Regions from separate parts of the Corallococcus silvisoli genome, predicted to be linked through region 1. Evidence: riboswitches for the same ligand, from Rfam matches in the RefSeq annotation. Region 1 holds a riboswitch; the other holds the start of a gene.
What was found. Region 1 has a riboswitch for cobalamin ahead of GTY96_RS26550 (TonB-dependent receptor plug domain-containing protein). Riboswitches for the same ligand answer to the same signal wherever they lie in the genome.

Region 1 (4,202 bases):
AACGACCGGAGGGCAGGGGAGCGGGATGGACGCTCAGCCTTCGGCGGTGGGCTTGGACGGCGTCTCCGCGGGGGTGTCCTCGTGGGGCGCGGAGAGCCCGCCCAGCTCCTCGGCGAGCGCGGTGAGCACCTCCTGGGTGAAGACGATGCGGTCGCGGGGCATGCGAGCGAGCACGCGCTGCACGGCGGACTCGACGGTGCCCTCGGACGGGATGTCCAGCGAGCGGCCGGCGTCGGTGAGCGCGAAGAGCGCCTTGCGGCCGTCCAGCGGATCCGACTTGCGCTCCAGCAGGCCGCGCTTCTCCAGGCGCTTGAGCACGCCGGTGAGCGTGCTGGGGTGCACATGCAGGATGTTCGCGAGCGTGCCGGCGGTGATACCCGGGAAGCGTCCGACCAGACGGATGACCAGGCGCTGAGGGCCGGTGAGCCCCAGCGTGGACTCCATCCGCTTCGACGTGGATTGCAGGCCGTGGTCCACGGCCCAGAGCAGGCGCATGAACTCCAGCACTTCACCCAGTTGCGGTCCCCGGGACTTGCTGCCGTCCGGGCCTGCCATCGACTCCGGGGCTTGAGTGTCCTTCATGGGCGCATCCTCCCTCACCTACGGCCTCCCTGTCTTTCTACGGTGGTCCAACCTGTTTGGTGTGTCCTAGCGCGTCGGCCCGGCCGTTCCAGCAAAATCAGGATGGGATGAACGGCGCAGGACGGGGCTGCCCGCCTGGAGCCGGGACTGGCGTCATGACGCATCGGGGCGTCCAGGGGAGAGGCTTCAGAGGGAACGAGGGCCGCCACCCCGGGCATGCCGGAGCCCGGAGGCAGCGGCCCTCACGAGCCTGACTCAACCGATGGTTGTGTTTGTCATGGGTTCGTGACGTTTCCCTCCCTTCCCGGCGGCTGGGGGGCGGGGACCTTCTCCTGCTTGAGCGTCGTGGGGCCGCTGAGCGCCAGGTGCGCGCGCAGCTTGAGGAACTTCTTCTTGCCGAAGCCCTTGACCCGGACCAGCTCCTCGACGCGACCGAAGGGCCGCTTCTTGCGGTGCTCGAGGATGCGCTGCGCCGCCTTCTCACCCACGCCCGGCAGCAGGTCCAGCTCCGCCGCCGAGGCTTCGTTCAGGTTCACCACCCCCACGTATTGCGTGCGGGAGCTGGCGGCGTCCGAGCGCCCCGACCCCATCAGCACGCAGCCCAACACCCACGCCCAGGCCCACTTCACGAGTGGCCCCCCACGCCCGCCTCCAGCGCCGGCTCGCCCGCGAAGCGCCCGCCCGCCGCCGTGTCGCGCTTCTCCGCCGCCTCGCGTACGTGCAGCTTCCCGTCCAGCGGCAGCACGTCCAGCAGCACGTTGAGCGAACCGTCCTTGTTGACGAACGCGCTGCCAGCGCGCACCCAGATGCTCCCGCCCTTGCCCTCGCGGATGGAGAACACCGCCAACCGCTTCCCCGCCATCAGCATCGACACGCTTCCCCCTTCAGACTCCCGCGCCACCACGGCCCGGGCACCTCGCTGGCTCGACCGCCTGAGGTCGCGTCCGGGCATGAGCAGTCCGCATGCCAGCGGCGCCTTGCTCGGGGACGTGGCCCTCGCACCGTGCGGCGGTGCACGAGGCGTCCACGCGGAGGGATGGGCGCGGATGCTCCAGCGTGGGTCTTGTCAGGTGAGAGACGTGGCGGGTCGGGACGCGCACGGGCCGCGCCTTGACGGGCTACAGGTGACCTCCTAGAAGGGCCGGGCCCTTGGGTGCCCATGCCGGGCTTTCAAGAGGGAAGCCGGTGCGAGTCCGGCGCGGTCCCGCCACTGTGAACGGGTCGCCCTGAGGTCCAGGGCTGGAAGCCTCGGCTGTCACCACTTCCGCGTCAGGACGCGGAGGGAAGGTGGAGGGTTCCTTCCAGAAGGGCGCGGTGTGCGCCCACGTCTGGAGTCCGTGAGCCAGGAGACCTGCCCGGGGGTGCGGCCGTGTCCTCAAGGAGGACCCGCCGTGAGGCCTTCTCTCTTCGAGGAAGAGAGCGGAAGGCGGAGCATGTGGCGCTCGCTTCTCGCCCGGGCCGCGTGGGTCCTGGGGCTCGGCTTCCAGGGACCCGCTCAGGCCGGGCAGGAGCCCGCTGCGTCCGAAGCCACGCCCCCCGGGTCCGCTGCTTCCGAGGCGGAGGCGCCCCTCCCCGAGTTCATCCTCCCCACGGTGGACGTCATCGGGAGGGTGGTGCCCGACGCGCCTCCCGACTCCGTGCGACGGCGCGACCCCACGGGGGCCATCACCGTCATCGACGCCCGTGAGCGCGCGGGCGAGGCGCGCGACACCGCCGAGCTGCTGGGGGGCTCGGCGAGCCTCGTCGTGCAGGACGCCGGGGGCTACGGCCAGGGCAAGAGCCTGGTCGTGCGCGGCGCGTCGTCCAATGGCGTGCTGGTGTTCCTGGATGGGATTCCGCTCAACGGCGCGGGGGGCGTCGCGGACCTGTCGCTCATCCCCGTCGCGCTGTTGGAGCGGATGGAGATCCTCCGCGGCGCGGCCGGGGCCCGCTATGGCGCGGGGGGCCTGGGCGGCGCGGTCAACCTCGTCACGCGCGCGCCCGCGTCACGGCTGCTGTCCAGCGGCGAGGTCACCTACGGCAGCTTCGACACCGTGATGGGACATGTCGCCGCGTCAGGCGCGTTGCTCGACGGGCAGGCGCTGGTGCTGCTGCACGGGGGCCGCTCGCAGGGGGACTTCAGCTACCGCGTCGACGAGTTGCCCGCGCTGGATGACAACCCGCTCACGCAGGAGGTGCGCACGCGCAACGATGCCCGCGGCGGCGGCGCGCTGCTGAAGTACCAGCGGAGCCTGGACAGCGGCGGACGCGTGGACGCGCTGGCGGAGCTGTCGCTGGAGGACCGCGCGATCGCCGGCACGGTGCAGAACCCGACCGAGTCCCGCCGCCAGGACCAGACGCGCCTGTCGCTGGGCGCGCGTTGGAGCCGCCCCTTCGGAGACACAGAGGAGGGCAGCGCTCGCGGCTTCTTCCGGCGCGACTGGCTGGATGTCACCGGCGGCGCGATGGGGCTCGATGCCGGCGCGCAGCACTACACCGTGGGCGGCGCGGAGGTGGAGGGTCGCGCGGTGGTGGGGCGCAACGCGCTCGCCGTGACGCTCGCCGCCTCGTCGGAGGCCGTCACGCAGGCGACGGGTGCCCAGGCGGCGTCGTGGTGGCGCGCGAGCGTCATGGCCATGGACGAGCTGTCCCTGTTCTCTGAACGCATGAAGCTGGTTCCGTCGCTGCGCGTGGAGCGCGTGGGGCACTACTCGCTGCTGTCTCCCAAGCTGGGCGCGAGCGTGGACCTGGGCCACGGCTTCGGCGTGCGCGCCAACGCGGGCCAGTCCCACCGCGCGCCCTCGTTCCTGGAGCTCTACATCCGCCAGGGACTGCTGTTGCCCAACCCGGAGCTGAAGCCCGAGCGCGCCCTGTCCGTCGACGCCGCGGGCCTGTGGCACGACGGCACCTGGAGCGTCACCGCGGGAGGCTTCGCGGCGGTCTACGAAAACCTCATCGCCTATGAGCTGTATCCGCCGATGCTCGCGAAGCCCTACAACTTCGCCGCCGCGCGCGTGTGGGGCGCGGAGGTGGAAGCGGAGGCCCGGCCGCGCACGTGGCTGGTCGCCACCACGAGCTACGCGTGGACCCGCACACAGAACCGCTACGGCGACCCGCGCTATTTCGGCAAGGAGCTGCCGTATCGCCCGCGCCACAAGTGGGTGGGCCGGCTGCGCGTGGGCCCGGACTGGCTCAACGGCCGCACGGAGGTGCTGGTCCAGTCCGCGCAGTTGATCAACCGCGTGGGGGAGGCCCGGCTGTCGCTGCCTGCACGCACCTGGGTGAGCGTGGGCGCCTCCAGCACCTTCCTGCGCCGCCCGGACCTCACGGTGTCGTTCGACGTGAAGAACCTGCTCGATGCCCGGACCGCGGATTACACCGGCATGCCGCTGCCGGGCCGGGCCGCCTACGTGACGTTCGCCGTGGCGCTCGAACCCTCTGCCCCCAAGGACTCCCATGTCGCGTCCCCTCCTTGATGCGCGGCTCGCGCTCGTGTTGCTGGCCCTGGTCCTCACCGGCTGTCCGGAGGAGAAGGTGCTGTGCACGTCCGGCCTGAGCGTCTGTGGCGCCGAGTGCGCGGACCTCCAGGGCGACTCCGCGAACTGCGGCGCGTGTGGCGTCACCTGCGGGACAGGGGAGGT
Region 2 (4,202 bases), on a different contig from region 1:
GGTCCTCGCCCTGGAGGACGCGGACGAGCAGGGCGCGCAGGGTGTGTTCGCCCTCGCCCACGGCGACGAGGTCGAAGCCGGCCTGGAGCGTCTGAAGCGTCTCCGCGGTGGCGTGCACGCCGCCCGCGATGCAGAGCACGTCGCGGCCCTCCAGCCGTTCGCGCACCCAGTGCAGCTCCTCCACGGAGGGGCCGAAGCTGGCGGAGTAGAAGGACCACGCGGCGACGACGGTGTCGCCCGCGTCCGCGCGCTCGCGCACGGTGTCCAGCAGGGCCTCGCGGCTGCGCGGGAAGTGCAGCGACACGTCGGAGAGCGCGGGGTCGGCCTCCACGGCGCCGGCGAGCACGGTGAAGGCGTACTTGCCCGGGTACTGGTAGCTCAGGACGAGCGAGACCTTGCGAGGCGTCAGCGACATGGCGGCCCGGGATGATGCCACAGGGCCCGCGTGCGACGGGGCACGCTCGGCCGGTGCGCGGTCAGAGGAAGCGGCGCTCCCACTGGCGGACCTCGGCTTCGGTGAGGTCCCCCCAGGAGCCCCGGTGTGCGTAGAGCCAGGGCTCCAGCACGCGGGCGAGCTCGCGGTACGCGGGCAGTGTGTCACCCGCGTCCAGATCCCCTGCTTCGGGCGCGGGGCCCAACGAGACGACGGCCCGGTCCGGGGAGAGTGACTGGACCTGGGTCGCGGGAGCGTGCAGCCGGGAGCGCAGTCCCTCCGCGCCGCCCAGCTCCTGCAACACGGGCGGGCCCAGGAAGGTGAGCCATGCGGGGGCGCGGACCTTCGTGCCCAGGTGCAGCGCGAGCTGGTCCAACTGGTTCAGGTCGAAGCCCGGATGGCGCCGGGTGGTTTCGCGCAGCAGCGGCGTGAGGGTCCGGGTCCAGGCATGCACTTCGAGCGACAGGCCCGCATGCCCTGAGTCCCAGGGCAGCGCACGGCCCAGGTCGATGGCCAGCGCACGGATCCACTCCGGCCCGCGCTCGGCCAGGAACTCGGTGGGCAGCCGGAACTCCAGCGTGCAAGTGCTCTCCGGATAGGCCTCGTGGAAGCTGGCCGAGTCACTTCCTCTCCCGTGATACCTGAATGCGACTCCCGTCGCGGAGTGCGACAGCTCGTTTGCCTCAACGAAGCAAGAGGGGCTCAGGATCCGCTTCTGGAGCTCCGCCTCTCCCTCCGCATCCAGCTCCGGCCAGTCTCCGGTGTAGCAATCCCAGAACCAGCGCAGCCGTCGCGGTTCGACGGCCCGCCGGTAGCGCTCCTGCGCACGCCAGAGGGCAGGAGCGATCTCTTCGTGAGGCGCGCGCAGATAGAAGGCGATGCTGATCCCCTCCCTCATGAGGACCACGGTCGTCCCTTCAATCTCCATCGATTCACGAACTGTCGGCACCTGCTCGTTCATTGGGTGATTCCCATGTTGGGGGATACCAGGAGAGGGGCCCGTTCGCTCGCCAAGAGGTCCTGGTACACAGCATTCTGCGGCCTGTCGGCGAAGGGGCTTGCCGGCGGATAGGTGTCCCATCTGGCATCGTTGGTCGCCGGGCACGGGAACTTGAAGTCGTAGAGGGCCTGGACCTTCAGGGGGTTCCCGAGCGCGTGCAGCACCACATCGGGCGCGATGCTCCCCACCAGCAGGTGGAACTGCCCGGCCGCGAGCCACCGCGCCACCTCCTCCGGGTCCAACCACCGTATCCGCCCTGTCTTCGCGTCCCGCAGGTAGCGCGGCTCCAGGCTGAACCGCCCCGCGTCCGTGTCACCCAGGGCCCGCTGCACGCACTCCAGTGCCGCCGCGTGCTTGGCCTCTCCCAGTTGCATCGCCCGCGTCACCTGTCGCCCATTCGCGTCCACCACCTTCTCCCGGCACACCTCCGGCGAGGTCCGCTTCCCCGGCCCCAGCATCCGCTCGTTCACTTCGAAGTTCGCCTGCTTCGCGCACTCCACCAGCGCCCGCTCCACGCGCGCCACCTCCGCCGCTTCCCACAGGCGCATCATCGCGGCGGCCTGGCCGGCCCGCGCGGCCGCCCGCGACAGCCACGGCAGCACCGCGTCCTCACCCACCTGCGACGCGCACGCCGGGCTTCGCAGACATCCGGCCGTCGCGGAGTCCATCGACGCCTGTGAATAGCTCCGGGGCGCCCTCACCTCCGGCCCCGCGCACGCGGTCCACAGGAGGTAGCACAGCCACCACATCCTTCGGAGAGGAGTCACGTCGTGCCTCCTCGCACGAAAGCGCGAGCGCCTTCAACCCAACGCACTCGTGGACACTTGGCGGATGTGAACCGCGCGGCTAGCGTGCCTCCCGCCGACGGTGCCTCGCGGGAGTCCGCGAGGTTTAGCAAGGGAATCCGGTGCGAATCCGGAGCTGCCCCGCAGCGGTGAGTGGGAACGAACGCTGTCACACGCACTGGTCCGGAGTCGGACTGGGAAGCGACGGCCAGTAGACGCCACGGAGGCATCCCCATCAGGTGGGGAGCGCTCCGGAAGCACGCCCACGAGTCCGAAAACCTGCCTTCGGCCCCTGCGGAGGATCGTCTCCGACAGGGCGGTACCCCGGCCCCTCGCGGGAAGGTCCGGTCATCCCTCGCGGTCCCGTGCGTCCGCCACCGCCCGCGTCCCGGGCCCGGGAGCCGTGTGTCCCGGATCCGACGGCGCTCGGCGCTGGCGGCACCGCACGCCAGGAGTCCTTGCCATGACGTCCCCTTCTTCTTCCCTCCCTCCGTCCGCCACCGAGACCCGCATGGTCGACATGGTCTTCCCCGACCAGACCAACCACTACGGCACGCTCTTCGGCGGACAGGCGCTGCGGCTGATGGACATGTCCGCGTTCATCACCGCCAGCCGCTACGCGCGACGCACCGTCGTCACCGCGTCCAGCGAACGCGTGGACTTCCACACCCCCGTGCGCCAGGGCCAGCTGGTGGAGCTGGTGGGCCGCGTCGTCGCCACCGGCCGCACCTCCCTCACCGTGGACGTGGAGCTCTACTCGGAGGACCTGCTGTCCGGCGCGCGCCTGCTGTGCACGCGCGGGCGCTTCATCCTGGTCGCGCTCGACGCGGAGCGGCGTCCCACCGCGGTGCCGCCGCTCGCGCCGGAGAACCAGACATGACAGACATTGCCTTGACACCTGAAACAAGCCGGGCGTATAGACGACGCCATGCTGGTGCCTGGGTTTACCCAGGCTGAAAAGGGAACCCGGTCCGAATCCGGGGCTGCCCCGCAGCGGTAGGTGAGAACGACCGCCGTCCATGACACTGGAGCCCGTGTGGGCCCCGGGAAGTGACGGCCAGTAGGAACCCCGGCCCGCCTCACGCCGGACGCGCTCACAAGCCCGAAGACCTGCCCGCATCCGGCCCGTGGGAGACATCCACGGACGGTTCGACCTGGAGCCCCGAGGGAGGGCGGGAAGGTCCGAGCGCAAGCCCCTGTCTTCACAGGGATTTTCGCCTCGGCACACTCCCCTTCTCCCTTCGTGTCTCCAGCCACCCGCGGGGGTGGGGGTCGGTGTCTTCGGGCCCGTCCATGGCCCGGGTGCGCGGCGTCGCACCGGGACACCTCGCCTCCTCCTTCGTGGGTCACTGGCCGGGCGACGCGGGTCGCCCGTTAGGACGAGCGATGCGTGGAGTGCGGCGAAGACAGCGCGAAGCAGTGACAGGACGCGGAAGCCAGACACGGCACGGGAGGCCCCGGGCGCGGCGCGCCTGACGCCTCTTCGCGCATTCCTCCTCTCAATTCCTTTCATCCACCGCGAGCGCGCCCTCCACGCGCGCCGCCTGGGGAGACGTCTGTCTTTGAACGCCATCCGCTACCCGGACGGGAACGTGCTCCTGCGCAACCTGTCGCGCGAGTTCCCCGTCGTGACCCACGGCCAGGGCATCTACCTGTACGGCGCGCAGGGCCGCCGCTACCTGGACGGCTCCGCGGGCGCGCTGGTGGCCAGCGTGGGCCATGGCAACCGCGAGGTCGCGGACCGCGTCCATGAGCAGCTCCTCCAGGTCGCGTACGTCAACGGCACCCACTTCACCACCGAGGTGACGGAGGCCCTGGCCACCCGGCTGTGCGAACACGCGCCCCAGGGACTCAAGCGCGCGGCCTTCCTGGGCTCCGGTTCGGAGGCCATCGAGGCGGCGGTGAAGTTCGCCCGGCAGCTCTGGGTGGAGCGCGGACAGCCCCAGCGCTCGCGCGTCATCACGCGCGTGCCCGGCTACCACGG

Region 2: another riboswitch for cobalamin. It lies ahead of GTY96_RS35585 (acyl-CoA thioesterase); the one in region 1 lies ahead of GTY96_RS26550 (TonB-dependent receptor plug domain-containing protein).

The regions. Positions count from the first base shown of each region.
Region 1 is NZ_JAAAPJ010000014.1:116,133-120,334, reverse strand. Features, by position in the region: gene GTY96_RS26565 (MarR family winged helix-turn-helix transcriptional regulator) at 34-582, opposite strand; gene GTY96_RS26560 (ComEA family DNA-binding protein) at 858-1,172, opposite strand; gene GTY96_RS26555 (hypothetical protein) at 1,208-1,450, opposite strand; cobalamin riboswitch at 1,717-1,955, shown strand; gene GTY96_RS26550 (TonB-dependent receptor plug domain-containing protein) at 2,016-4,037, shown strand; gene GTY96_RS26545 (MXAN_6577-like cysteine-rich protein) at 4,018-4,202, shown strand, end outside.
Region 2 is NZ_JAAAPJ010000028.1:67,514-71,715, forward strand. Features, by position in the region: gene GTY96_RS35570 (TIGR04013 family B12-binding domain/radical SAM domain-containing protein) at 1-415, opposite strand, end outside; gene GTY96_RS35575 (type VI immunity family protein) at 477-1,394, opposite strand; gene GTY96_RS35580 (hypothetical protein) at 1,391-2,200, opposite strand; cobalamin riboswitch at 2,295-2,507, shown strand; gene GTY96_RS35585 (acyl-CoA thioesterase) at 2,682-3,098, shown strand; cobalamin riboswitch at 3,134-3,350, shown strand; gene GTY96_RS35590 (aminotransferase family protein) at 3,781-4,202, shown strand, end outside.